DNA from 3 places in the Sphingomonas sp. T1 genome. Region 2 is predicted to be linked to each of the others. Evidence: riboswitches for the same ligand, from Rfam matches in the RefSeq annotation. Region 2 holds a riboswitch; each other region holds the start of a gene.
The links. A riboswitch is a leader RNA that binds a small molecule or an ion and turns the genes downstream of it on or off. The one in region 2 is predicted to bind cobalamin.
Positions count from the first base shown of each region.

Region 1: another riboswitch for cobalamin. It lies ahead of GV027_RS01715 (TonB-dependent receptor plug domain-containing protein); the one in region 2 lies ahead of cobW (cobalamin biosynthesis protein CobW).
Region 3: another riboswitch for cobalamin. It lies ahead of GV027_RS06440 (TonB-dependent receptor); the one in region 2 lies ahead of cobW (cobalamin biosynthesis protein CobW).

Region 1 covers NZ_LR733875.1:396,591-404,598, forward strand. The annotation lists gene GV027_RS01690 (carboxyl transferase domain-containing protein) at 1-505, shown strand, start outside; gene GV027_RS01695 (nuclear transport factor 2 family protein) at 510-995, shown strand; gene GV027_RS01700 (acetyl/propionyl/methylcrotonyl-CoA carboxylase subunit alpha) at 992-2,827, shown strand; gene GV027_RS01705 (MaoC family dehydratase) at 2,827-3,279, shown strand; gene GV027_RS01710 (HpcH/HpaI aldolase/citrate lyase family protein) at 3,276-4,100, shown strand; cobalamin riboswitch at 4,159-4,391, shown strand; gene GV027_RS01715 (TonB-dependent receptor plug domain-containing protein) at 4,574-6,532, shown strand; gene cobO (cob(I)yrinic acid a,c-diamide adenosyltransferase) at 6,532-7,131, shown strand; gene GV027_RS01725 (ABC transporter substrate-binding protein) at 7,128-7,973, opposite strand.
Region 2 covers NZ_LR733875.1:3,405,546-3,413,553, reverse strand. The annotation lists gene cobI (precorrin-2 C(20)-methyltransferase) at 1-439, opposite strand, end outside; gene GV027_RS15560 (precorrin-8X methylmutase) at 436-1,065, opposite strand; gene GV027_RS15555 (cobalamin biosynthesis protein CobG) at 1,065-2,189, opposite strand; gene cobN (cobaltochelatase subunit CobN) at 2,186-5,479, opposite strand; gene cobW (cobalamin biosynthesis protein CobW) at 5,485-6,534, opposite strand; cobalamin riboswitch at 6,673-6,889, opposite strand; gene GV027_RS15540 (HoxN/HupN/NixA family nickel/cobalt transporter) at 7,050-8,008, opposite strand, start outside.
Region 3 covers NZ_LR733875.1:1,424,479-1,432,486, forward strand. The annotation lists gene GV027_RS06415 (NAD(P)/FAD-dependent oxidoreductase) at 1-269, opposite strand, end outside; gene GV027_RS06420 (glycoside hydrolase family 127 protein) at 379-2,691, opposite strand; gene GV027_RS06425 (hypothetical protein) at 2,833-3,042, opposite strand; gene GV027_RS06430 (ankyrin repeat domain-containing protein) at 3,118-3,690, opposite strand; gene GV027_RS06435 (catalase) at 3,761-5,461, opposite strand; cobalamin riboswitch at 5,680-5,920, shown strand; gene GV027_RS06440 (TonB-dependent receptor) at 6,089-8,008, shown strand, end outside.

The DNA.
Region 1 (8,008 bases), 3.0 Mb from region 2:
CCAGCGCAAGGTACCGCTGCTGTTCCTCCAGAACATCTCGGGTTTCATGGTCGGCGGGAAGTATGAGGCGGAAGGCATTGCCAAACATGGTGCAAAGCTCGTGACGGCAGTCGCGACCGCGACCGTGCCGAAGATCACGGTGCTGATCGGCGGCAGTTTCGGCGCCGGCAATTACGGCATGTGCGGACGCGCCTACTCGCCGCGCTTCCTGTTCAGCTGGCCGAACAGCCGGATCAGCGTGATGGGCGGCGAACAGGCGGCCTCGGTCCTCGCCACCGTTCACCGCGACGCGGACGACTGGACGGCGGAGGAAGCCGAAGCGTTCAAGGCGCCGGTTCGTCAGAAATATGAGGACGAGGGGAATCCCTGGTACGCGACCGCGCGGCTGTGGGACGACGGAATCATCGATCCCGCGCAGACCCGCGACGTTCTCGGCCTCGCGCTCGCCGCGACGCTCAACGCTCCCATCGCCGAACGCCCCGCGTTCGGTGTATTCAGGATGTAAGCCGATGATCCTGCTATCGTTTCTGCTGGCCGCGGGTCAAATCACACCGGTCCAGCCGATCGTCAAAGGGACCGGCCTGCCGCCAGCCGTGGTGACCGAGGAGGCCGGCGTCATGGTGCCGATCGACGCGATGTTCGCCGCGTTGGCCGCCCGCGATGGCCAGGCACTGCTCGCACAGGTGCGTCCAGAGGGTGGCGCTACGGCAGTAGAAGAAAAGCCCGACGGCACGCGCACCATCCGCCGGACCGCCTGGTCCGACTTCGCCGCCGGTCTGAAGCCCGGGCCGGAGCGATATGCGGAACGCCTGACGGATCCCGCCGTGGATATCGATGGCGATATCGCGATGGTATGGTCGCCCTATGTCTTCACCATCGACGGCCGGGTGGCGCATTGCGGGACCGACCATTTCGACATGGTGCGCGAAGCGGGCCGGTGGAAGATCCTCAACATCACCTGGTCGAAGCGGACCAACGGATGCCCCGCGCAATGATCGAATCACTGCTCATCGCCAATCGTGGCGAGATCGCCTGCCGCATCATCCGCACAGCTCGGGCGTTGGGAATCCGCACGATCGCGGTCTATTCCGATGCCGATGCGGGCGCGCTGCATGTCCGGCACGCTGACGAGGCGGTGCATATCGGTGCGAGCCCGGCGCGCGAGAGCTATCTGGTCGGAGAACGGATCATCGCCGCCGCGCTCGCCACCGGCGCCGAGGCAATTCATCCGGGGTACGGGTTCCTGTCCGAGAATGCGGACTTCGCGCAGGCCGTGCTCGACGCAGGGATCCTGTGGGTTGGCCCCGATCCCGACAGCATCCGCGCGATGGGGCTGAAGGATGCCGCGAAGCAGCGGATGATGGCGGCCGGCGTCCCGGTGACACCGGGCTATCTGGGGGAAGACCAGTCGCCCGATCGGCTCCAGCGCGAGGCGGATGCCATCGGCTACCCCGTCCTGATCAAGGCCGTTGCGGGCGGCGGCGGCAAGGGTATGCGCCGCGTCGACGCGTCCGCCGACTTTGCCGACGCGCTCGCTTCGTGCCAGCGCGAAGCTTCCGCATCCTTCGGCAATACCGACGTGCTGATCGAGAAATATATCCTGTCACCGCGGCATATCGAAGTGCAGGTGTTCGGCGATCGGCAAGGCAACGTCGTCCATCTGTTCGAACGTGACTGTTCGTTGCAGCGCCGGCATCAGAAGGTGATCGAGGAGGCCCCGGCGCCCGGCATGGATGATACGACGCGCGCGGCGATCTGCGCGGCGGCGGTGCGCGCGGCACAGGCCGTGAACTATGTCGGCGCGGGTACGATCGAGTTCATCGCCGATGCGAGCGAAGGCCTGCGCGCCGATCGGATCTGGTTCATGGAAATGAACACCCGGTTGCAGGTCGAGCATCCCGTCACCGAGGAAATCACCGGACAGGACCTTGTCGAGTGGCAGCTGCGGATTGCCAGCGGCGAGGCGTTGCCGCTGCAGCAGCATGATCTTGCGATCCGCGGCTGGGCGATCGAGGCCCGGCTCTATGCGGAGGATCCCGCCAAGGGTTTCCTGCCGTCGATCGGGCGGCTCGAGGCGTTCGATCTGGATGATGCGACGCGGGTCGATACGGGTGTCGAACAGGGGGCGGACATCTCGCCTTATTATGACCCGATGATCGCCAAGGTGATTGCCTGGGGCGACACGCGTGAAGCCGCGCGCGAGACGTTGGCGGAGGCGCTGGACAAGGCGGTCGTCTGGCCGGTCCGGTCGAATGCGGGGTTTCTCGTCCAGGCGCTCGACCATCCGGAATTTGTCGCGGGAACGCTCGATACCGGGCTGATAGCCCGCGAAGGTGCGGCGCTGATGCCCCCGGCGCAGCCCAGCGAGGAAGCGCTGATCGAGGCCGCGCGCGCGCTCGTACGCGTCGAACCGATGGCGGGCTTTCGCCTCAACGCGGCACCTTTGAAGACGGCGCGGTTCCTGCTCGACGACGACACCGTGACGATCGATCTCGACGGTCGCGGCGTCCATGAACCGGTCGATGCCGCCCTCGTTTCCGATGCCGGGCAGACCTGGCAGTTGCGGCCCTGGCGTGCGTCTGGCGCGGCGATGGGGGCGGCAGCTGATGGCGCGATCTTGTCACCGATGCCGGGACGGATCATCGCGGTCGACGTGGCTATCGGGGACCGTGTCGCAAAGGGGCAGAAGCTCGTGACGCTGGAGGCGATGAAGATGGAGCATTCGCTCATCGCGCCGTTCGACGGGACGGTCGCCGAACTGGCCGCGATCGAAGGCGGGCAGGTGAACGATGGCATGGTGCTCGCGCGTATCGAGAAGGATGACTGATGGCCGGCCGCTATTTCGACCAATGGGCGGTTGGCGACCGGATCGTCCATGAGATCCGCCGCACCGTCACGGAGACGGACAACCTCCTGTTTTCGACGATGACGCACAATACGCAGCCGCTGCACCTCGATGCGGAGGCGGCGAAGGCGAGCGAATTCGGCCAGATCCTCGTCAACGGCACCTTCACCTTCGCGCTGATGGTCGGATTGTCGGTGGGGGACACGACGCTCGGGACGCTCGTCGCCAATCTCGGTTATGACAAGCTCGTGCATCCGAAACCCGTCTTCATCGGCGACACGATGCGCGCCGAGACCGAGGTCGCCGAGCTTAAGCCCAGCCGGTCACGCCCGAACGCCGGGATCGTCACATTCATGCACCAGCTGATCAACCAGCGTGACGAGATCGTCTGTCGGTGCCTCCGCTCGGCACTGCTGCTGCGGACGCCGGCATGAGGTTGCGCTCGCTGCTGTTCGTGCCCGCAGACCGGCCCGAGCGTTTTGCGAAGGCCGCAGCGAGCGGGGCCGATGCCATCATCCTCGATCTGGAGGACTCGGTCGCGCTCTCCCGCAAGGCCGTTGCCCGCGAGGCGGTCCGGGCCGCGTTGCAGGACCACACCGACGTCGTGCGGATAGTCCGGATCAATCCCGTCGACTCCGGGTGGCTGGACGACGATCTCGCTGCCGCGAGGGGCGCCGATGCGATCATGCTGCCCAAGGCGACCGGACCCGCGACCGTCCTCGCGCTGGTCGAGGCTTATGGCGATGACTGTCCGCCGATCCTACCGATCGCGACCGAAGTGCCCGCCGCGATCTTCACACTGGGCGAATATGCGCGGGTCGGCGACCGGTTATGTGGCCTGACTTGGGGCGCCGAGGACCTGCCCGCGGCGATCGGCGCAGCGACCAGTCGGGAGGACGACGGGTCCTATACCGAACCCTATAAGCTCGTCCGATCGCTGCTGCTGTTCGGCGCGCATGCGGCGGACGTCGCGGCGATCGAGACGGTCTATCCCGCAATCGCGGACATTGACGGGTTGGCAGCCTATGCCGCGCGTGGCAGCCGCGACGGCTTTACCGGCATGATGGCGATCCACCCGTCGCAGGTCGCCACGATCAACGCCGCGTTCACGCCGGATGCGGCGACCATTGCACATGCGCACGCCGTCGTCGCTGCGTTTGCAGCGGCTCCCGAGGCGGGCGCGCTGCAGCTTGATGGGCGGATGATCGATGCGCCGCACTTACGTCAGGCGCGGGCGATCCTCGCGCGACTCTAGGCCCATTGGCGGCAGGAATTTTCTGCGCTACCGTCGCCCTGCGAAACCGGTGAAGGCCGGGGTCGCAGATCGCGTCGGTGCCCCTCGGGGCTTCAAAGGGAATGCGGTGCGGGAGGCGGTCCTCCTCATGCCGCGGCTGTCCCTGCAACTGTAAGCGGTGAGTGCGGTGCGCATGTCCCTTCATCATGGGGGGGCGACCACTAGGCCTGAGCGTAAGCGCAGGGCTCGGGAAGGTCGCGTACCGGGCGTCGACCCGCGAGCCAGGAGACCTGCCGGCGCTCGGTCGCTCTTGCCATGGTCCAGGGGATGACCGCGGCACGGTACTCCGTCTGAGCGACGAACCATGCGGCGGGGGCCGCATCGGCGCGCGTGGCGGGTGCGGTTCGGCGTACACCCCAAGCGTTGCGCCGGCTGTCCGTGGCATCGGACGGCAGGCCCCGGCCGGTCGCTCGTGACGCCGGGGGTATCGTTTCATGACCAGAGTTTTCGTTTCGCTTGCGGCGCTCGCGACCGCCACGGCCTTTGCATCGCCGACCGCGGCCGAGCCCGATCCGGTTACTGCGGCGACGGGCGAGGCGGCAGCGGGCGCCGCCGAGCTGGTGATCACCGCATCGCGATCGGGGGACGCGGTTCCCGCCGATCAGCTCGGAGCGTCGGTGACGGTGCTCGACGCCGCCACGCTCGACCAGCGGCAGACCCGGATCGTGTCCGACGTGCTGCGCGACGTCCCCGGACTGGCGGTCAGCCGGACCGGCGCGGTCGGGGGGACGACGCAGGTCCGGATCCGCGGATCGGAGGGCAATCACGTGCTCGTGCTGATCGACGGGATCGAAGTGTCCGATCCCTATCAGGGCGAATATGACTTCGGCACGCTGATTGCCGACGAGGCGGCACGGGTCGAGGTGCTGCGCGGCCAGCAATCGGCGCTGTACGGGTCCGACGCGATCGGCGGCGTCATCCAGTATCTCACGCTCAGCGGCGCGGAGGCCCCGGGCGTATCGCTGCGGGCCGAGGGGGGATCGTTCGGCACGTTTTCGGGCGGCGCCCGGGTCGCGGGCGTGGCGGGCAATCTCGATTACGCGCTATCGAGCTCGACCTACCTCACCGACGGCACGCCGACCGCACGGGGCGGATCGCGCGACATCGGAGCGAAGAGCGTCGGCGCGACGGGCAAGCTCAACTGGTCGCCGACCGACACGCTGAAGGTCACGGGCGTCGGGCGCTATAGCTATACCGATGCCGACAGCAACGACACGGCATTGAGCGGCCCGCAGTTCGGCACGATCGTCGATACGCCAGGCGCGCGCAGCACGGTCGAGGCCTATTACGGGCTCGTCCGGGCCGAGTTGGCGCTGGCGGATGGCCGCTGGACGAATGCGCTCAGCGGCCAGTTTGCCGATACGACACGCCGGGCGCTGGTCGACGATGCCTTGAGCTTTGGCAACAAGGGACGGCGGTACAAGGGATCGTTCGAAAGCGCGTTCCGGTTCGGGACCGATCGCATCCGGCATCGGCTGACCGCCGCGGTCGATGTCGAGCGCGAGCAGTTCCAGACGCTTAGCGCGGCTCCTTCGGAGTTCGTCTTTACGGGACGGCGGCATACCGACAATGTCGGGCTCGTTGGCCAGTATGACGTCGTGATCGACGATGCGCTCGCGATCGGCGGATCGGTGCGGCGTGACGAGAATAATCGGTTCGATGACACCACCACCTATCGCGCGCAGGCGAGCTATCGCTTTGCGACCGGAACGCGGGTGCGCGGCGCCTACGGGACGGGCGTGAAGAATCCCGGCTATTTCGATCTCTTCGGTTATTCCGACGGTCGCTATATCGGCAACCCGAATCTCAAGCCGGAAAAGTCAAAGGGTTGGGAAGCCGGGGTCGAACAGGTTTTCGGGGGGGATCGTGCGACGATCGGCGCGACCTATTTCGACAGTCGCCTGACGAACGAGATCTTCACCACCTATCCCGCCCCCGATTTCGTCGCGACGCCCGGTAACCGCGATACGCGATCGATGCAGCACGGCGTCGAAGTGTTCGCCACCGCCCGGCCGATCGCGCAGCTGCGCTTCGACCTCGCCTATACCTATCTTAAGGCGCGCGAGGACGGGGGCGTGGAGATCCGGCGCCCCAACCATATCGGCAGCGTCAACATGACCGCGTTCAGCCGCGACGAGCGCGCCTCGGCGACCCTCACCGTGCGGTATAACGGCCGGCAGCAGGACGACGCCTATACCGATCCAAGCTATGTCCCGGTCCGCGTCTCGCTCCAGGAATATGTCCTCGTCAACCTGAACGCGGCGTACAAGCTGACGCCCGGGCTGTCGGTTTTCGGTCGGGTCGAAAACCTGTTCGACGAGCGGTACGAGGAGGTGTTCAGCTATGTCGGTCAGGGTCGCGGCGCCTATGCCGGCGTGAAGGCAGCATTCTGATGCGGAGCGAGGCGGAGCACACGGCGCGGATGGCCAAGAAGAAGGTCGTCCAGGACAAGATCGTCGCTGCCAAGACGATCGAAAAGGGCCTGCTCATGGTCCACACCGGGCCGGGCAAGGGTAAGACCACCGCGGCGCTCGGCATGGCGGTGCGGATGATGGGGCATGGGCGAAAGGTCGGGATCGTGCAGTTCGTCAAGGGTGCGATGACGACCGGCGAGAAGGTCATCTTCGACGCCTTTCCCGATCTGGTCGAATTCAAGCCGATGGGCGAGGGCTTTACCTGGGATACGCAGGATCGGGCCCGCGACATCGCAGTGGCGCGCGAAGGGTGGGACGAGGTCCGCCGGATGATCGCCGACCCGAGCTATGCGATGGTCATTGCCGACGAGATCAACATCGTCCTGCGCTATGACTATCTGCCACTCGACGAGGTGCTTGCGGGGTTCGCGGCGCGACCGGCGATGACGCATGTCGTGGCGACGGGGCGCAACGCGCCCGATGCTTTGGTTGCCGCGGCGGATCTCGTCACCGAGATGGGGCAGGTCAAGCATCCGTTCCGGGGTGGGGTCAAGGCCCAGGCCGGCGTCGAGTTCTAACGGCCGCGGCGAGGAACCGCCGGACGCGGCGTGCGCAACTGCGCTGAAAGGCTTTGCGCGGCCAGCACATAGGCGGGACCTCCGCAGACGGTCCACGCCTCGGGGATGCGCATACGGGGGATCCCGTCGAGAATCGGATGATGCAGCATCTCGGTGCCCTGATCGGTCACGCGGTCGGTGGCGCTCTCGACGATTAGATAGTCCGGGCGTGCCAGCGCCATCTGTTCGAGCGAGAGCTGCGATAGCGCCGGTTTGCCGAGCCGGGTCGCGAGATTGGCAAGCCCGAGACGCTGCATCAGTTCGTCGACGAGCGTGCCGGTGCCGGTCAGGAAACCCCGACGCTGATAATAGGCCGCCGTACGACCTCCCGGCGCGCGCGGCAATCGTGCGAGCGCGGCGTCCATCCGGTGGATCAGCGTTTCGCCGCGATCGCGGTGGCCGATGGCGGCGGCGACCTGACGGACTTGCAAAACGATCGCGGCATAGCTGTCCGCGGGGGGCAGATCGAGCGTCGCGACGTTCCGGCCGGCGAGAATGGCCGTGACCGTCTGGCGTCGGAACGGCGAGGCGATCACCAGATCGGGGTGCAGCATCAGCACGTCTTCCGCGCTGCCGCGGCTGACGGGCATGGTACGCGCGGCGTTGGCGGCCGCGGACATGTTCGGATCGCGTGCGAACCGGGTGAGCGCGACAATCTGCGCGGGGTCGGCGAGCGCCAGAAGATATTGGTCCGCGCACAGGTTGAGCGAAACGATACGCCGCGGCGGTCTAGGCGGCGCCGCCGCGGCGGGTGCGCCGGCGGCAGCGATCATCAGGATGGTCAGGAGACGGCGGCCGCGCATGCGCAAAGCCCTGCCGCAGCGGCCGCTTATGCGCT
Region 2 (8,008 bases):
CCGGCGCGACCCCCTGCAACCGCGTATAGAGATGCATGAACGATCCGTAGAAGAACGGGTCGCCCTCGCACAGCACGACCACGTCCTCGCCGCCCAGCGCCAGCGCCGCGAGGTGGTCGATGCACGCGGCGTAAAAGCCCGACAGCCGGTCGTTGTAGCGCGGATCGGACAATGCGATCTCGGTGGTGACGGGATATTCCATCGGATATTCGATCACGTCGTCGCGCAGCATCCCCTCGACGATCCGCCGCGCCTGCCCCGGCCGCCCCGCCTTGCGGAAATAGGCGACGTGCCGCGCGCCGCGCACCAGCCGATCCGCGCGCACGCTCATCAGGTCGCACGCCCCCGGCCCCAGCCCGACGCCGTGGATCGTGCCGGTTACGACCACCTGTCCCGGCGGCGGCACCAAAATCGGCACGGGCTCCACCACCCCGATCATTCCGCCGCACTCGCCAGCGCGTTGATCGCCGCGACGGTGATCGCGCTGCCGCCCAGCCGCCCCTCGACGATCACGCACGGCACCGGCTGCGCCGCCCACAGCGCATCCTTCGATTCGACCGCACCGACGAAACCCACCGGACAGCCGATGATCGCCGCGGGCCGCGGACAATCGGGATCCTCAAGCATATTGAGCAGGTGGAACAGCGCGGTCGGCGCATTGCCGATCGCCACCACCGCACCCGCCAGATGCGGCCGCCAGAACTCCAGCGCCGCGGCCGAGCGCGTTGTTGCCATTTCTCTCGCCAGCGCGACCGTCTCGGGCGTGTGCAGCGTACAGATCACCGCATTGTCCGCCGGCAAACGCGCGCGCGTGATCCCCTCGGTCACCATCCGCGCATCGCACAGGATCGGCGCGCCCGCCCGCAACGCCGCACGCGCGGTCCGTGCGAAGCCCGGCGAAAAGCGGATATCCTTGGCCAGCGCGACCAGCCCCGCAGCGTGGATCATCCGCACCGCGACCGGCTCCTCCTCGGCGTCAAACCGCGCGAGATCCGCCTCGGCTCGGATCATCGCGAACGACTGGCGATAGATCGCGGCCCCCTCGGTCTCATAGGCATAGGGCATCAGGCGGCTCCGGACGGCTGGGAGAAATGGGCGATAATCTGAGCGGGTTCGAGCGCGCCGAGCAGCGGCGGCGCGCCCGCGCGCGTGTGCAGGGAAAGGTCGAACCGCCCGTCGCGCCCGGTCAGCGTCACGTCCGCAGGCCGCGCCCGCGCACACCCCTTGGCGCATCCCGACACGTGCAGGCTGCCAGCAACCAACGGAGCCAGCCGCCGCGCGAGGTCGCGCGTCTCGACGCTCGCCTGCGGGCAGGCGGGCGCACCGACACAGGCGTCGACCCCGGCGCGCACGCTGCTCTGGTCACGCGCGCTATCCGGCACACCGCCTTCGAGGATCAGCATCCGCCACGGCGTCACGCGGATCGCCGTGACCGGGTCTGCGGCGATCCGGTCGCGCAACTCTACTGCCGCGATCCGCCCGAAGCCGAGCGCGATCGCCGCGCCCAGCGGATGCGCCCCGGCTTCGGGCGGTGGCGCCGTGGGCGCGGGAACCAAGGTCGCGGGCTCCGGCACGGCCGCTGCGTGGCGCGCCATCCGCCCCGCCGCCGCACCGCCGCTGTCGACGAACCACCGCGCCAGCGCGATCAGCGCGTCGACCGCGGTGTCGCGCGTCACGTCCACCCCCGCCGCACGCCCCTCGCCGCGCACCAGCAACCTGCCGTCCGCCGCGCGCTCGACCCGAAAGTCAGCGGGCGCGCGGGTCAGCAGCGGTGCAGCGCCCGCATCAATCGCAAAACCAACCTTGCCAGGCAGCACCGGCAGGTCGGACAGCCGCTCGCGCAACGCGGTGGCGATATGCTGCGTGTCGTCCCCGTCCCGCCAGTCGGGCGCGACCAGAATCGCGCCGCACGCCTCGCGCTCCGGATCGGGATCGATCAGCCCGACGGCCAGCAACGCCTCGACCAGCTCCCGCCAGCCCGCCTCGGTCACGCCCCGGATCTGGAAATTCGCGCGGCTTGTCACGTCGATCTCGCCATTTCCCCACGCCATTGCCGCATCGCACAGCGTGAGTGTCTGCGCGCGCGTCAGCCGGCCGAGCGGCGGGCGGATCCGCACCAGCAGCCCGTCGCCCGCCGCCATCGGCCGCCACGCATCGGGGCACCATCCCTTGACGACGAACGCGCTCATGCCGGCAGGTCGAGCTGCGCGAGGATCGAATTGCGCCGCGTCGGCCACAGCCCGGCCGCATGCAGCGCCGCGAACCGCGCGGTCATCGCCGCCAGCGCCGCGGGGTTCGCGCTCTCCAGAAACGCCCGCACCGCGTCGCGCCCCAATGTCGCATCATAGTAGAGATCGATCAGCTCGGGCGACACCACCCGCGCCAGCTGCGCGAACATCGCCATATGGTCGAGCGTCGCGGCGATCTCCGCGCCGCCGCGAAACCCGTGCCGCATCATCCCCTCGACCCAGGCCGGGTTCGCCGCCCGCGCATGAACGACCCGCGCAATCTCTTCGTCCAGCGACCGCGCACGCGGCCGTTCCGGGTCGCGCGCATCGAGATGATACAGCGCCGCGCTCTTACCCCCGGCAACCGCCTGCGCCGCCGCGAAACCCGCCTCGTGCGCGGCATAATCCGCGGCGAGCAACAGGTCGGTTTCGGGCAGGTCCTGAACATGGACGAACGCGTCGGCGGCGGCGACCCGGTCGCGGATCCCCGCTGGATCGAACCGCGTCGCACCGTCGTCGCCCGCTCCTTCCAGCGCATGACTCGACGCCGCCAGCCACGCCGCGCCCGCCGCCGCCCGCGCCGCCTCGCCGTACGTCTCGCCTGCATCGCCGAGCCCGAGCCCGTAGCGACCCGGCTCGGGCCCATAGACGCGCGCACCCACAACTTCGCCGACGAACGGGTTCCAGTCGCCGGGCTCGTCGCGCGCCGCCAGCGCGCGCACCGCCTGCCCGAACATCTGGCCGAGCGCGGGAAACGCATCGCGGAACAACCCCGACACGCGCAGCGTCACGTCGATCCGCGGCCGGTCGAGCCTTGCCAGCGGCAGGATCTCGACCCCCGTGACGCGGTCCGACGCATGATCCCAGACCGGCTCCGCGCCGAGCAGGTGGAGCGCCATCGCGAACTCCTCGCCCGCGGTCCGCATCGTCGCCGACGCCCACAGGTCGACGACCAGCGCGCGCGGATAGTCGCCCTCATCCTGCAGATGCCGGCGGACCAGTTCGTCGGCCAGCCGCACGCCCTGCGCATGCGCCGCGCGCGACGGCACCGCGCGCGCGTCGGTCGCATACAGGTTGCGCCCGGTCGGCAGGACGTCGCTGCGTCCGCGCCACGGCGACCCCGACGGCCCCGCCGAGATCCGCCTGCCGCGCAACGCGTTCAGCAGCCCGTCGCGCTCGGCCTCCCCCTGTTCGCCACGACCGTAAACGTGCAGCCCGTCGCCGAACTGGCTTTCCTTCACGTCGCACACGAACGTGTCGATCCGGGTGATCGCCTCCGCCTGGCTCGCCGCCTCGTCGAGCCGCAGCGTCGCCGCCAGTCCGGTCGCGCGCGCCTCGTCGGCGATGTCGCGCTGCAGCCGGTCGCGGCGCGCGGGGTCAAGCCCGTCGGCGGTCGAAAACTCGTCGAGCAGCGATTCGAGCCGCCCCAGCCCCGCGCCGCTGCGCGTCGTCGCGGCCGGCGGCGGGACATGGCCGATCGTCACCGCGCCGATCCGCCGCCGCGCCTGCGCCGCCTCGCCCGGATCGTTGACGATGAACGGATAGAGCACCGGCATCGCCCCGGTCAGCGCCTCGGGCCAGCATTCCCCCGACAGCGCGACCGCCTTGCCCGGCAGCCATTCGAGCGTCCCGTGCGCGCCGACATGGATCAGCGCATCACTCCCCCGCGCGTGCAGCCACAGATAGAAGGCGACATAGGCATGACGGGGACAGCGCGACAGGTCGTGATACTCCCCGACCCGCGCCGCACTGCGCCCGCGTTCGGGCTGGAGCGCGATCACCGCGCCCCCCCGCTCGACGCCTGCGAACCGGAACGCGCCGTCCACACAGCCCGGATCGTCCTCGGGCGCGCCCCAGCTTTCCTCGAGTGCATCGCGCAACACGGCCGGCAGGCCCCCAAGCGCCGCGCGATACGCCGCGACCGGCCACCCGATCCGCCCCGTCGCCAGCGCCTTGGACAGCGCTTGCGGCGCCGCCCCTCCGGTCGCGTAACCCGCCGCCGCCAGATCCTCGACGATCGCCTCCGCGGACGCCAGCGCGTCGAGCCCGACCGCATGCGCCATCTGATACTCCTTGCCCGGATAGGTCGACAGCACGACCGCGGGCCGCTGCTCAGCGACCGGCCGCGCCGCCAGTCGCACCCACGCGGTCACGCGCGCGACGATCGCCGCGATCCGCTCGGGATCGGCCCGGTGCTCGCGCCGAGCATAGCCGAGAGCGTCGTCGCGTACGCCGTCCTCCTTGAAGCTTGCGACGCCCGCGAACAGCCGTCCATCGACCTCTGGCAGGACGACGTGCATCGCCAGGTCGGCGGGGGACAACCCGCGCATCGACCCCGCCCAGGCGGCGCGATCCGACGTCGCCAGCGCGACCTGGAACACCGGCACCCCCGCCCCGTCGAGCGGCGATGTGTCGTCCGCGCCGCGGCCCGAAAAGGCGGTCGCGTTGACGATCACCGCCGGGCGCAGCGCGACGACCCAGCGCGCCAGCCACCCCGCGACGCCCGGCGCCTTCAGCGACGGCGCGAACAGCCCGACGACGTCGAACCCCGCCCCACTCAGCCCGGCGTGCAGCGCCTCGATCGGGTCGAGATCGGCAGCGGTCAGGTAGGAGCGGTAGAAGATCAGCAGGATTCGCGGCCGCGTCGCGGTCATCGCGAACGCCGCGGGGCACGTCACCCCGTCGCGCGGCTGCCAGCCACCGACCTCGGGGACCGTCTTCACGCCCGCGACCGGCCCGGCATAGAGCCCCGCCGCCAGCGCCATCTGCGCCAGCGCCGCCTGCGCCGCGACCGCGCCGCCGTCGTCGCACAGCGCGGCGAGCCGACGCAGCGTCGACACCGGCACCGTCGACGCCGCATCGAGCCGCGCGTCGATCCGCCCGTCGGCCGGCAGCACCGCCAGCGCGATCCCCCGCGCCCGCGCCAGCGCCTCGAGCTGCTGCAACCCATAGGACCAGTAGGACCGCCCGCCGATCAGCCGGATCACGATCCCCTTCGCGCCTTCACCCCCCGCCAGCGTCCGCTCGACATAGGTATCGACCGACAGCGGATGCGCGAGCGCAGACAGGTTGGCGAGCCGCAGCGACGGCAGCGGGCTCCCACTCGCCGCCGCACGCCGCCACCCGGCCGCGAACGCGCCGAGATCCCCGTCCGAAAAGGACAGGACGACGAGGTCCGCCGGGCTCTGCGCCAGGTCCTGCGGGACCGCGCTTTCCTCCAGCCCGTGGCTTTCGCGGAAGACGACGTGCATCGTCGTCAGCCCTGAAGCGCGGCCCGGATCCTTGCGGGGTCGATCCGGTCATGCTCGGCGATCACCACCAGCCGCGTCTGGCGCGCCTCGTCGGCGCGCCACGGCCGGTCATATTGCGTCCGCACCCGCGCCCCGACCGCCTGCACCAGCAGCCGCATCGGCTTGCCCGTCACCGCGGCATAGCCCTTCACGCGCAGGATGTCGGCGTCGCGCGCCAGCGTCTCGATCCGTGCCGCCAGCGCCGCCGGGTCCGCGATCTCGCCAAGCTCGACGATCATGCTGTCAAAATCGTCATGCTCGTGATCGTCCGCGCCATCATGATGCGACGGCCGCGCCGCGATGTCGTCCTCCGCCGCCGCGTTCAGCCCGAGCACGACGCGCGGATCGATCACCCCGTCGGTCAGCGCGATCACCGGCAACGCACGCGTGGACTCCGCCGCGATCACCGCGCGCGCCGCAGCCACCCCCGCCTCGCCCGCCAGATCCGCCTTGGTCAGCAGCACCAGATCCGCACAGGCGAGCTGGTCCTCGAACACCTCGGCGAGCGGCGTCTCGTGATCGACGCTCGGATCCGCGCGACGCTGCGCCTCGATCGCGGCGAGGTCGGGCGCGAACCGCCCCGCGGCGACCGCTTCCGCATCGGCCAGCGCGATCACCCCGTCGACCGTGATCTTCGACCGGATCGCGGGCCAGTCGAACGCCTTCAGCAACGGCTTGGGCAGGGCGAGCCCCGATGTCTCGATCAGGATATGGTCGGGCCGCGGGTCGAGCGCGAGCAAAGTCTCGACGGTCGGGATGAAATCGTCAGCGACGGTGCAGCAGATGCAGCCATTGGCGAGCTCGACGACGTTCTCGGCCGGGCAATCGGGGATCGCGCAGCCCTTCAATATGTCGCCGTCGATGCCGAGCGTGCCGAATTCGTTGACGATCACCGCGAGCCGCCGGCCACCGGCATTCCGGATCAGGTGGCTGATCAGCGTGGTCTTGCCCGCGCCGAGGAATCCGGTGACGATGGTGACGGGAATCTTGGCCAGGGTCGGCTGGGGTTCGGTCATGCGATACTCTCCGGGCGTCGGAACGACAGCCACGGACGGACGCACATCCGCAGCCACACGCGCGCGCGACCAAGACGGCCGCACGCGTTCGTCGCTCAGACGGAGTACCGTGCCGCGACCATCCCCTGGATCAAGGCAAGAGCGACCATGACGCTGGCAGGTCTCCTGGCTCGCGGGTCGAAGCTCGATGCACGCCTTCCCAGGTCCCGTGACCCAGTGGCTGCCCCCGCATCGGGGGCCTGTGCGTCTCGCTCACCGCTTACAGTTGCAGGGACAGCCGCGGCATTGGGAGGCAAACCTCCCGCACCGCATTCCCATTCAAGCCCCGAAGGGCACCGGCGCGATCTGTCGAGGTTCGGTAGAACCAAACCTCGCGGTTGGGTTTAGAGGAGTTTGGCGGTTGTGCCAATGCACCTGACCTCCGTCATCCCGACGAAAGTCAGGACCCAGAGCCAAACAAAATGCGGTGCCTGGCTCTGGGTGCCGGGTCGAGCCCGGGATGACGACGCTGTTTGTTAGCCCCGCACTACCTCGATCTCGTCGAACCGCTTCCACCGGTAGATCGCAAAACTCAGCACCCAGCACGCCACGAACAGCGCGATTATCGCAAAGCCCAGCCCGTTGAAATTCTCGCCCAGCGCCGAAGCGACGTCCCACACGCCCCCGCTGAGGCCCAGCTTCGACGCCAGCAGCGCGAGCGTTTCGATCCCGCCGATCGCGATCGCGACGATCGCCGAGATCAGCGTGATCGTGATGTTGTAATAGAGCTTGCGGATCGGCTTCACGAACGCCCATTCATACGCGCCGAGCATCACCACCCCGTCGGCACTGTCGACCAGCGCCATGCCCGTCGCGAACAGCACGGGCAGCACCAGCACCGTACCGATCGACAACCCGTCCGCCGCCTGGCTCGCCGACAGGCCGAGGATCGCGACTTCGGTCGCAGTGTCGAACCCCAGCCCGAACAGGAACCCGAGCGGCGCCATGTGCCAGCTGCGCGTCACCAGCCGGAACATCGGCCGGAACAGCCGCGCGAGCAGCCCGCGATTGCCGAGCAGCAGGTCGAGATCCTCCTCGACATAGCGCCCCCCGCCGCGGACATGGCCGAAGGTCCGCCACACCGATCGCAGGATGATCAGGTTCATTGCCGCGATCGTGAACAGGAACAGCGCGGAGATCAGTGTCGCGATCACCCCGCCCGCCTGCTTGAACGCCTCGAACTGTGACAGAGCGCTCGCGGTCAGCGCGATGGCGACCGCGGCGATCAGGACGATCCCCGAATGGCCGATCGCGAACCAGAAGCCGACCCCGATCGGCCGCTGCCCGTCCTGCATCAGCTTGCGCGTCACATTGTCGATCGCCGCGATATGATCCGCATCGACCGCGTGGCGCAGCCCCAGCCCCCAGGCGAGCATCGCGGTGCCCAGCATCAGCGGCTGCGCCTGGAACAGCGCGAACGCCCATCCCCAGGCGG
Region 3 (8,008 bases), 2.0 Mb from region 2:
GCATCGGGCCCCGCCGCGGGCCAGCGCGCGACGACGCCCGCCGCCGCCCAGCCCTGCATAGCCGCCACGAAATCCGGGTCGCGCATTGTCAGATATTGCGCACCATGGTCGAACGCGATCATGCCGCCGGGCGTCTCGACCCGCCGCGTCGCCATGCGACCGCCCGCTCCGCGTCCCTTGTCGAACAGTGTCACCACGCAGCCGCCCTGCTGGAGTCGCAGCGCACAGCTGAGGCCGGCAATGCCGGCACCAATGATCGCAACCTTCATGACGTCTCCGATCGACGATCCGCGGGATGGCCCGATACCGCCCCCGGACCTCACCGACTAGCCGGAAATCCCCCGACTTTACCGTCCAGACCTATTTCCGTCGTACCGGTCAGATCGTCTCGGATCGCATCGTCCGCACCGTATAGACCTCGACCCCCTGCCATGTGTCGGAGTCGAAGCGGACGCGGATTTTCGACTTGCCGCGCGTGGTTTCGGGCGGCAGCGGATAGGTCCGGACGTTGCGGGCGGCGGTGACGTCACCCGTGAGCTGCTCGCGCGCCAACGGCGTACCGTCGACCAATATCCGAAAATCCTTGTTGCGCTGCCCGCCGCCATATTCGACCTGCAGCGTCAGCGGCCCCGGCGCGACCGCCAGGTCGAATTCGAAATATCCGACGTTCACGTTGCGGCTGCGGTCGGCGACATGCGACACCGCCGCAGAGTTGCCGCTGTCGGCGAACGCGTGATCGACCTCGGGTTGCTGCTCGCCCAGCCGGATCACATCGACCGTCCGCGCGGCCAGCGCCGCCCGCTCCTGCGACGCACGCGCCCAGGCGAGCTGCGCAGTCGGCCACTCGGCGGTGCCGAACCGGCGGAAATAGACGGCGGTGCGGTTGTCGTGCTGCGCGAAAAACGGCCGCAGCGTCAGGTCGCCCGGCTTGCCCTGCCCGCCCAGTCGATACCGGTGCAATCCACCCGCCGCCGCCAGCACCGGTTCCGCCCGATCGGTGACGAGCGCGGGGTCCGGCCCGTCGGACCGACGGTCCCCCGCGCCCATATCGGCCGCAAGGACCAGCGGGCCGCTGACGAACGCGACCAGCCTGGGATCGTCGGGCATCGCTTCGACGCGCAACGGCATGGGCAGCGACAAGGCGATCTGATCGCCCGCCTTGAGCCCGGTCAGCAGCAGATAGCCGCCGTCGCGCACGCCGGCCGTTCTGCCGTTCACCTGCAACAGCGGCGCGGCGCACCAGCCGGGCACGCGGAGCGCCAGCGTCCGTGGCGCTGTCCTGACCGCAATCCGCACCGTATCGCCGAGCGGGAATTGCGTATCGATGTCGAGCTTCGCCTCGGGGGCATCCAGCGTGGAGGCATAATAGAGGTTGATCGCAACCGCATCGCCGCGCTTCCAGTAGATGCTCTCGCCATGCTTCGAATGGCTTTCCATGCCCGACCCGACACAGCACCAGAAATCCTCGGTCGGGCTCGAATGCACGCGCCCCATGCCCGGCGCCAGCGCGGTGAAATAGGTGAACATCCCCGTGTCGGGGTGTTGCTGGCTCATGATGTGGTTGAGATGCGCGCGCTCGTAAAAGTCGAAATAGCGCGCATCACCGGTCCAGCCATAGAGATGCCGGGTCAGGCGCAGCATGTTGTAGCTGTTGCACGCCTCGCACGTCTGCTGGTCGAGCCGCTGGGCAAGCTTGCGCGGCTCACCGAAATGCTCGTGGTCCGAATTGCCGCCGATGACATAGCTGTGGTCGCGCGTCACGATCGTCCAGAACGACCGCGCGACCCTGGCATGATCGGTATCGCCGGTCAGCTCATGCAGCCGCGCCTCCCCCACGATCTTCGGGATCTGCGTGTTGGCATGATGCCCCGCGAGGTCGTCGCGCGCGTCCCTGAGCGGGTCGACGATCGCGTGATGCCGCAACCGTTCGGCGAGCGTCAGCCAGCGGCGATTGCCGGTTCGCGTGTACAGCTCGGCATAGGATTCGGTCAGCCCGCCATGTTCGGTCCGCAGGATGTCCTGGACCTGGACGTCGTTCAGTCCCTCCAGGATCGTGCCGAGATAGCTCCCAAGTCCGATCGCCACGGCCAGACCCTCTGCAAGTCCGGCATGCCGGTGCGCGTCGAGCACGCCCGCCATGACCTTGTGATAGGTGTACAGCGGCACCCATCCTTCGTTCAGGCTGAACCCGGTCGACCGGATCTCCCGCTTGCGCAGCTCCTCGTATACCACCTTGCCATCGACGGTCTTGCCGTCACGCTCGACGGTCGTCCCGCCGGCATAGCCATCCCCCTGCTTCCGCTGGATCGTCTTGAGTTCGGCGACGATATAGGCCGCGCGGTCACGGAATTGCTGATCCCCCGTCTGCGCATAGATCAGGGACAGTGCGCTGAGATAAAGACCGAGCGAATGCCCGGCGATCCCGCGCGACTCCCATCCGCCATAGACTTCGCCCTTGGTCGGCAACCCTGCCCCGGCATGGAAATTGTGCAGCAGACGGTTCGCATCGAGCGACAGCAGATAGCGCTGGTTCGCCTGCACCGACGTCAGGAAGATCGACGGCCGCAACCGCACCTGCGACAGCGGAAAGGGGGTCGCCGCCGAGGGTGCACCCGCCGCCGCCAAGGCGAATGGCGGCACCGCACCCAGCGCAATCCCTGCGCCTAGCGCACCGCGACGCGTCCAACCCATGTCACTCTCCCAGCCACGTCTTTAGACACAGGCTATCGGCTTCACTTGTCGGAGTAAATCCCGCTACCGACATCTGCTGGCGGTGTGATCGTGAACATCAGTGCGCCGTGATCCAGACCCGGCCGCACCTCTATGAGCGTCTCAGTCGCGCGGCGCGCGAGCGATCACCGCCTGCGCGACGCGGAGGCGGGCCTTCCAGATCTTGACCGACGGATGCCCGGCCGCGAGGCCGGCGAGCCGCCCCTCGATCTGGATAGCCTCGCGCCTGGCTGCGTCGAGCTCGGCGGCTGTCGGCGCAGGCTGGATATTGGCGCGCGCGTGTGCGCCGGTGCGTCCCTTGCTCTTGGTCATGGCCAACGCGATGGCCCCGGATACCGCGCCGCGTCAATGCGGAACGGTAGTGACGCGCCCGCCCGAAGACTTGCGTCAGCGCTTGACGCGTTCCGCCATCGCGGCGTTGCCCTGCCCGGCCGCGACCGAACCTGCCGATCGTCCCGCCGCATCCTCGATCGTCCGGTCCGCACCCGCCGCCAGCAACAGATCGACCTGCGTCCGGCGATTGAAGAGCGATGCCATCATCAGCGCGGTCTGCCCGGCATGATTGCGCGCGTTCACGTCGCACCCTGCCTTCAGAAGCCGTGCCGCGATCGCATCCTCGCCCTTGAACGCGACACCCATCTGCGCGCTGTTGCCCTGGTCGCGATCCGGACGGCAGGCGTCGGCGCCCTTGCCGATCAGCGCGTCGACCGTGGCAAGCTGCCCGTTATACGCCGCCAAAATTAGAGGCGTGAAACCGCGCTCGTCATAGGCATTGATGTCGGCGCCGGCCTTGAGCAGCGGATCGATCATGTCCGTCCGGCCGAGCCGGGCCGCCTCGAACAGCAGCTGCTGGCGACGCTCGGGTGATGGCAAGGCCGCGACCGCAGGGGGCGTCTGTCGCTCGGTCGCAGCGGCCTGTGGACCGGCCGCGGCGAGCAGCGCGGCAAGATAAGTCAGCATCGTCGGTCTCGTTTCCTTAAAGTCTGCCACGGCAGGAGGCGCGCGCCGTGGCGCACCCCCTGCCCCGGGATCAGCGGGCGCTCTGGCCCGGGTTGGCGGCACGATAGTCCGCCACCGCGCGCGACACGTCGGCGATCGGCACGTTCACCGCGGTTGCCAGGCGCGTGCCGAAGTCCTTGTCGGCCTGGTAAAAGTAGCTGACCATGATCGTCTTCGTCCGCGCCGACGTCACGACATTGAGATCACCCGCCAGGTTGGTGACCAGATCCGCCTTGTCCTGCGGCTTCAGCGCCCGGTAGAATTCGCCCGCCTGCGCGAAGTTGTTGGTCTTGGCGATCGGCTTCGCATCGACGGTCGCGTCGACGCCATAGGGCGCGGCGCGGAAGCGGGCATCGGTCGACTTTGCCGCGGTCGCCGCCGGGAAATAATTCACGTCGGACGCGCGGTTGGCGTGGTCGAGCTGGCCGTCCTGGTAATTGTTGACGACGCTCGTGAGCGGACGATTGACCGGCAACTGCATCGCATTGGCGCCGATGCGATAGCGCTGCGTGTCCGAATAGGAGAACAGCCGACCCTGCAGCATCCGGTCCGGCGACGCCTCGATCCCCGGCACGAGGTTGGCCGGTGCGAACGCCGACTGCTCGGTATAGTCGAAGAAGTTGGTCGGCACCTTGTTGAGCGTCATCTCGCCGATCTTGCGGAACGGCACGCCCAGCCATTCCTTGGTGTCGTCGAACGGATTATAGTCGAGCTTGGCGAACGCCGACGCCGACATCGTCTGCACCATCAGGTCCCAGACGGGGAAGTTGCCCTTGCCGATCTCGCCATAGAGGTCGTCGGTCAGGTAGTTCCAGGTCGCGGTCGCCACCTGCGCGCCGTTCAGGTTGCGCACGCCCTGGCGGCTGATCCAGCGGAACTTGGCAAACACCGTTTCGCCCTTGGCATTGACCAGCTTGAAGGCATGGACGCCGTTGCCGTCCATCGTCCGGTAGGATGCCGGCGTACCGAGGTTCGAATAGACATGCGCGAGCATGTTGGTCGCCTCGGGCGTGGCCGAGAAGAAGTCGAAGAAGCGATTGGGGTCCTGCTTGTTCGTCACAGGCGAGGGCTTGAGCGCGTGGATCATGTCCGGGAACTGGATCGCGTCGCGGATGAAGAAGATCGGCAGGTTGTTGCCGACCAGATCCCAATTGCCCTGATCGGTATAGAATTTGGTCGCAAAGCCGCGCGGATCCCGCATGCCCTCTGGGCTGCCCGAGGGGTGGATCACGGTCGAGAAGCGGACAAACACCGGCGTCTGCTTGCCGGGCATGAACAGCGATGCGTCGGTGATGCTCGAAATGTCCGCGGTCGCGGTGAACACGCCGTGGGCACCGGTTCCGCGGGCATGGACGACGCGCTCGGGCATGCGCTCACGGTCGAAGCGTGCGAGCTTCTCGATCAGCGTCGTGTCCTCGAGCAGGACGGGGCCAAGGTCGCCCGCCGCCTTCGAGTGGCGGTTCTCGCCGATCGGCGCACCATTGTCGCGGGTCATCTGCGGCGCGGCGACACTGGCTGAATCACCCTTGGCTTCGACCGTGCCGGCCACACCGGCCTGCGCCAGCGCGGGCTTGCCGGCGCTGGACGGTGCCGCCGCGGTCGTCATGCGGGTTTCCGCCTGCGTCTCGGCCGGCGCCACCGTCTGCGCGGCGACCGGCTGGATCATGGCACCAGCCGATGCCGCAGCCAGCAGCATCGCCGTCACGGCCTGACGGCTCTTCACGTTCTTCATCTCGATCCCTTAATCCTGCATGCCATCAGCGTGGCATCCCCGCACAGAGCGCGCGGCACCGCCGCCTCCTGATCGAGGACGCGCATCGCGCCAAACGGAGCTTCTGGATCACAGCAATCGAGCGGGACGATCGAGCCGCCATCGTGCCGCTCGCCGGACGATTGCCGAACGATCCTGACCGGGATAGACCGGGGCCGCTGACCTGTTCGATCCGAGCAGGGCGGCATGATCGCGTCGGTGCCCTGAAAGGGGCTTAATAGGGAACGCGGTGAGGGTGGTTCGCCACCTGAAGCCGAGGCTGTCCCTGCAACTGTAAGCGGCGAGCGCGATGCATTTCGCTTCTTCCTGCAAAGGAAGGAGCAGCCACTGGGCCAGACGTTTCGTCATGAGGGCCTGGGAAGGCCGTGCATCGTGTGATGACCCGTGAGCCAGGAGACCTGCCGGCGTCTGGTCGCTCTTGCCTGGCCCAGGGGGTGGCCGCGGCACGGTACTCCGTCGAGCGACGACGTGTGCGGTGGGGACCGCACGGGCATGCGTGCCGGTCGCAATCGCGTCCGGCTGGCGCGGATGTCGGCCGTTCGCGGGAGGTCCCTGCCGGGTTCGCCAGACGCCCGGGGGATTACCGTAATGCCGTTCCTATTGTCCCGCCTCGCGCTCGCGGGGGCTATTCTGTCGCCTGTCTTCGCAGCACCGCTCGACGCGCAGTCCGCGCCGGATCCCGAGACCAAAGACATCCTGGTCGTCGGACAGCATGCCCAGGACACGCTCACCACGCCGAATGGGACCGGCAGCCGCCTGGGCCTCACGCCGCTCGAGACTCCCGCGACGCTCTCGGTCATCGACGGCGCCATGATCCGCGCGCGAGGCGACCTGTCCGTGATCGATGCGACGAGTCGCGCACCGGGCATCAGCAACGTGGGCAATCCCGGCAATGGCGGCACCGCACTCTCGGCGCGGGGCTTCAGCGGTCAGGGATCCGTGCTCCAGCTCATCGACGGCATCAGGCTGTTCCCGGCGGCCGGCACGATCACCTTTCCGACCGATCCGTGGATGGTCGAGCGGATCGACATCCTGAGCGGCCCGGCCTCCGTGCTCTACGGCCAGGGCGCACTGGGCGGCGCGGTGAATGTCCTGATGCGCAAACCCGATACGCAGCGGACGCACGTGGAGGGCGAGATCGGCTATGGGTCGCAGGACAGCTTGCATGTCGCGGCGGGCGCAGGGGGGCCGATCACCGAGCGCCTCTCCTACCGTATCGACGGCAGCTATCGTCGGTCCGACGGCTATGTCGATCGTGGCCAGTCACGCAGCCATGCCGTGTCGGGCACGCTGCGCTGGGCACCGACCGACACGCTCGTCGTCACCGCGCGTGACGATTATGGCGACCAGAAGCCGATGCGCTATTTCGGCACGCCGCTGATCGACGGTCGGCTCGACGACCGCATCCGGGAGCGCAACTACAACACACGCGACGGCGTCATCCGCTACCGGGACAACCGCACCAGCCTGCAGGTCGACTGGACGCCGAGCGATGTGGTCACCGTCAGCAACCAGGCCTATCGCCTCAGCTCCAAACGCTCCTGGCTCAATCTCGAAACCTATTGCTGGGTCGCCGCAGACGGGGTCTGCGCCAACGGCAGTGGCAACACCGGCACACCCGGTGGCATCCTGCGTACCGACATGACCGGCATCGTCCATGATCAGACGCAGTGGGGCGACCAGGGCAGCGTGACGTTCAGGACGGGCATCGCCGATGGCGTCGGCAACGACTTGGTCATGGGCTTCGATGTCAACCTTATCAAACTGACATATTCCCACAATTTCGGGTCTGACCCGCAGGTTTCGGAGGTCGATCCCTTCGCGTTCGATCCCGGTCTGATCATCGACACGCAAGGCATCGCACCGCGCTATCGCACGCGCACGACCGAATATGCGGTCTTCGCCGAGGACCGGCTGAAGCTCGGAACGCACGTCTCGATCGTCGGTGGCGTCCGCTTCGAGCGCGACACGATCCGCCGCTGGTCGATCGACTATCCGGGCGGCGCCACCACCGAGACCTTCGCGCTCGACAAGCGGCTGCACAATGTGACCTGGCGGGTCGGGAGCGTCTATCAGCCGATCCCGACGGTGTCGCTCTATGGGCAATATGCCACCGGCGTGGACCCGCTGGGGACGCTGACGACCTATTCGACCGGGCAGGTGCAGTTCAGCAACGCGGTCGGCGACCAGGTCGAGGTCGGCGCGAAGGCGGTGTTCCTCGACGGTCGCGGCACCGCCACCGTCGCCGCCTACCGCATCGTCAAGAAGCGCTTGCTGGCACAGCTGACCCCGGCGAGCCCGGTCGAGCAGGTCGGCCAGCGATCGGCCAGGGGTATCGAGGCCGCGGTGTCGCTCGATCTGCCTTACGGTGTCGGGATCGATGCGAACGGCAGCGTGCTCGACGCGACGTTCGACGACTTCGTCTCAGGCGGTATGCGCTTCGATGGCAATACCCCGCCGGACGTGCCCGAGACGCTTGCCAATCTCTGGCTGCGCTGGAACGCGACG